2 regions of the Halomonas sp. Cn5-12 genome follow, and region 1 is predicted to be linked to the other one. Evidence: predicted binding sites of a transcription regulator. Region 1 holds the regulator's gene; the other holds the start of a gene.
The links. The regulator PhoB, encoded in region 1, activates phosphate uptake and scavenging genes when phosphate is short. The targets are predictions, from matches to a motif close to TGTCATANNNNTGTCANA.

Region 2: the regulator PhoB is predicted to act here: its motif matches at 1,108-1,125, upstream of L1249_RS09380 (PA3496 family putative envelope integrity protein).

What each region holds. Positions count from the first base shown of each region.
Region 1 covers NZ_JAKGAY010000052.1:1,400-3,601, reverse strand. Annotated here, with positions in the region: gene ubiA (4-hydroxybenzoate octaprenyltransferase) at 1-526, shown strand, start outside; gene phoB (phosphate regulon transcriptional regulator PhoB) at 636-1,325, shown strand; gene phoR (phosphate regulon sensor histidine kinase PhoR) at 1,328-2,202, shown strand, end outside.
Region 2 covers NZ_JAKGAY010000013.1:73,270-75,471, reverse strand. Annotated here, with positions in the region: gene uvrD (DNA helicase II) at 1-25, opposite strand, end outside; gene hexR (transcriptional regulator HexR) at 117-971, opposite strand; gene L1249_RS09380 (PA3496 family putative envelope integrity protein) at 1,227-1,445, shown strand; gene L1249_RS09375 (sodium-dependent transporter) at 1,494-2,202, opposite strand, start outside.

The DNA of each region.
Region 1 (2,202 bases):
CGTGCTGCTCTCGCTTGGGGGTGTGCTGCTGGCATTTATTTATCCGTTTATGAAACGCTACACACACTTTCCTCAGGTGGTGCTCGGGGCGGCTTTCTCCTGGGCGATCCCAATGGCGTTTGGCGCGGTACTGGGGCATGTGCCGCTGGAAGGCTGGCTGCTATTTAGCGCTAACCTGCTGTGGACGGTGGCTTACGATACCCAATACGCCATGGTGGATCGTGACGATGATCTGAAAATCGGCATTAAATCCACCGCGGTGCTGTTTGGCAGCGCCGACCGTTTCATCATTGGCCTGCTGCAGCTTGCTACGCTGGCGTTGCTTACCTGGGTGGGGTTGCGGGTTGGGTTAGGCGGTTTTTTCTGGCTGGGCTTGGTAGGCATGGCAGCGACGTTTGCTCATCAGCAGCGGTTAATTTTTCACTGTGACCGCGACCGCTGCTTCCAGGCGTTTCTGAATAACCACTGGTCAGGGCTCTTGGTATTTGCCGGAATTGTTCTGAGCTGGTGGCCTGCAGCTGGCTAATTATGCTGGGTGTCATAGAATTGTCATTAAGTCATGGTGTCATCGTCACAGACATGTCATTGAACTGTTTTGTATAAACGAGTTTTCATAGAACACCGTGAGGCCCTGGATGACCGCCAAGACCGTACTGATTGTCGATGACGAGGCACCCATTCGCGAGATGATCGCTGTGGCGCTGGAAATGGCTGACTATCGCGTGCTTGAAGCGGACAACGCCCAGGATGCCCATGCGATGGTCGTTGACCACCAGCCCGACCTGCTGCTGCTGGACTGGATGATGCCGGGCACCAGCGGCATCGAGCTGGCCCGTCGTCTCAAGCGCGAAGAGGCCACCGCTGAGCTGCCAATTATTATGCTGACCGCCAAAGGCGAAGAGGATAATAAAATTCAGGGCCTGGAGGCGGGGGCGGATGACTACATCACCAAGCCGTTTTCCCCCCGCGAGTTGGTGGCTCGTCTTAAAGCCGTGCTGCGCCGGGCGACCCCGCGCGGTGTGGAAGACCCCATCGAAATCAATGGATTGCTGCTGGACCCTGTGAGCCATCGCGTCAGCGCCCATGGCAAAGCGCTGGAGATGGGCCCTACCGAGTACCGCTTACTGCAATTCTTTATGACTCACCAAGAGCGCGCCTATACCCGTAGCCAGCTGCTTGATCAGGTGTGGGGCGGTAATGTGTATGTAGAAGAGCGCACGGTGGATGTGCATATTCGCCGGTTGCGCAAAGCGCTAGGTGAAGCGCATCAGAATCTGATTCAAACAGTGCGGGGCACTGGGTATCGTTTCTCTGCTCGGGTGTAATCGTGCGTTTGTGGAGCCGTGAACTGTGGCGAATTATCTGGCTGGCTTTCCTAGGGATGTGCCTGGGATGGCTGCTAGGTTACCCCGGTTTCGGGTTAGCTGCGGGTCTAACGCTCTGTTTGGTGTATCAACTCCGCCAGCTTAGGGCGCTGTTCAAGTGGCTAACGCTCAACCCGCACGATGAGCCTCCTGCGGCAACTGGCATGTGGGGCGAGCTATTCGATCGCCTTTACCGTTACCAAAAAAGCCAACGCATTACCCAAAGCCGGTTGCGAGCAACCCTCGCGCGTATTCAAGAATCCTCGGAAGCGATGCGTGATAGCGTCGTGATGCTGGATCGCCACGGTGATTTAGAGTGGTGGAACAGTGCCGCCACCGACATGCTAGGCCTACAAACCGCCCATGACCGCGGTCAGCACATTACTAACCTGCTGCGCGACCCGCGTTTCATCAGCTACTTTAATGCCCGTGAGTACAGCGAGCCGCTCACGCTCACCTCGCCCATTGATGAGCGTCGCATTCTGCAGTATCAAATCACGCTCTATGGTGATGACGAGCGCTTGGTTATGGCGCGGGATATTACCCGCTTGCATCGCCTAGAGCAGATGCGCCGCGACTTCGTCGCTAACGTTTCCCATGAGCTGCGCACCCCACTCACCGTTCTTTCCGGCTATCTGGAAACCTATGGCGATCTTAAAGAGATGCTGCCACCGCGCCTGAGTAAAGGCATTGGTCAGATGGAAGAGCAGACCAAGCGTATGCAGAGCTTGGTGAATGATCTACTGCTTTTGTCACGCCTGGAGATTGACCGAGGCGGCGAAGATCATCAGCCGCTTGAGGTTGGGTCGATGCTTGAGAGCATTCGCCGGGATGCGCT
Region 2 (2,202 bases), on a different contig from region 1:
CGAGTATCGCCGTGACGTCGTCCATATAAGCCGCTGCCGGTTCGAAAAATGGGCGGCCAGTTTAGCACAGCCCGCCCACTGGCTGGGTATACAGCGTGCGTCGCGTTAGCCCGCCGTTAGTGGTCGTCTGGGTAACGCAGCGTGGTCAGGCTCTTTTTCACCGCTTTAAGCTGCTCGGCGAGTTTGGGGCCGCGGGTTTTCGCGACACCAACGGCCAGCACGTCGATCAGCACCAAGTGCGCGATGCGCGAGCTGAGCGGCGTGTAAATCTCGGTATCTTCATGCACATCGATAAACAGCGGTAGGCTCACTTCATGGGCCAGCGGCGACTCGCTGGGGCACAGGCCAATCACCGTAGCGCCCGCTTCGCGGGCCAAGCGCACGCTGGCCACCAGCGCCTTGGTGCGCCCGGTTTGTGAAATCGCCACTACCACATCGCCCTCTTGCAGTGTCACTGCCGACATGTTCTGCATGTGAGGGTCGGCGTAGGCGGAGGTCGAGATCTGCAGGCGGAAGAACTTGTGCTGGGCATCGAACGCCACGGCACCAGAGGCACCAAAGCCGTAAAACTCCACCCGGTTGGCCATGGCCAGTGCATTCACTGCTCGCCCCAAGGCTTCATTGTCGAGCCGATCGCGTACCGACAGCAGTGTGCCGACGGTGGAGTCAAAAATGCTGTGAGAGAACTCCGCCACCGAGTCGCTATCGTTCATCGAGAACTGGGCGAACTGACTACCGCTGGCCAGCATCTGGGCGAGCTGAAGCTTGAAGTCCTGGAAACCGTTGCAGCCAAGGGCGCGGCAGAAGCGCACCACGGTAGGCTCGCTCACCTTCGCCTCGGTGGCAAGGTCCACGATCCGCATATGGATCACTTCATCGGGGTTACGCAGCACGAACCGCGCTACCTTTTGTTCGGAGCGACGGAAATGCTCCATGCGGCGTCTCATTTCATCGAACAGGGCGCGGCTCACGTTCAGCTCCTTAAATTCTTGATCGTGCTTATGCAGCCTAGGTGGCCACAGTATGCCTGAGTGACGCGAAGAGGGCAGCGGTAATCACCCGTAATGGCTGCCGTTTAAAGGGCGTTAACCCCCTTTCTTCAAGATTCGTCATCATTTTGTCAAGTAGGTTATAGTAAGAAGTGACGTGCCGCACTGCATCATTTAAAAATCAGTCGTCACGGATGCAGGTGGACGTAGGCAACTTCACCTGGAGGAGCGTCGATCATGAGAAACGTCGAACGAATGACCTCGGTAAAAAGCGAATTGCTCGACATATTCATGAGTATGGAGGTCGATGAGCATGCCCAACGTCGGCGCAGCGCCGCCCAGCGTAGCCTAAGGGCACGCAGAGGGATTGAGCTGCATCGGGAGTTTCAGAAATTGTCGCGGGATATCGCTCCCTTGCCGGACGATGACGAACCGCAAGAGAGCGAATTGCACTAACAACAGCGTGCGATAGACAGCCCCGCCAGCTAGCGGGGCCGTGACGGCTTAGAGTAAGCCTGTGACGAAGACAGCGATGACGCCTGCGGGCGCTACATAGCGCGCGATGATGTTCCATACGCTTACGCCAGTGGCTGACAGCCCAAGCTCAGCCTCGACACTCTTGCGCTCTAAGCACCACGCAGCGAAGAGAATCGCACCCAAGCCGGTAAGCGGCAGCATGATTTTGCTGGTCAGCGTATCCAGTAGGTCGAACACGCCCATACCGAACATGAGCGGCTCGCTCCACACGTTGAAGGAGAGCAGAGCGGCAATACCCAGCGCCCAAGCGCCCACCCCGGCAACAACGGTCGCCATCACGCGAGACAGCGGCGTGCGCTCTTCAATAAACTCAACCACGGGCTCAAGCAGCGAAATGGCCGAGGTCAGCGCTGCGAAAGTGAGTAGCAGGAAGAACATCAAACCCAGCAGAGAGCCACCGTCCATATTGCCAAATGCTAAGGGCAGCGTAACAAAGATCAGCCCAGGGCCTGAGGCTAGGTCAAGGTTGTTCGCAAACACGATGGGGAAGATCGCAAGACCTGCGCCGAGAGCGATCACCGTATCCATAATGATCACTGTGCGGGCGGTTTGGAGTAGGTTGATCTCTTTGCCCAGGTAAGAGCCATACGCCATCATGATGCCCATACCCAGCGACAGGGTGAAAAAGGCGTGCCCTAACGCGGCCAGGACTGTCTCTGCGCTTAGCTTGCTCCAG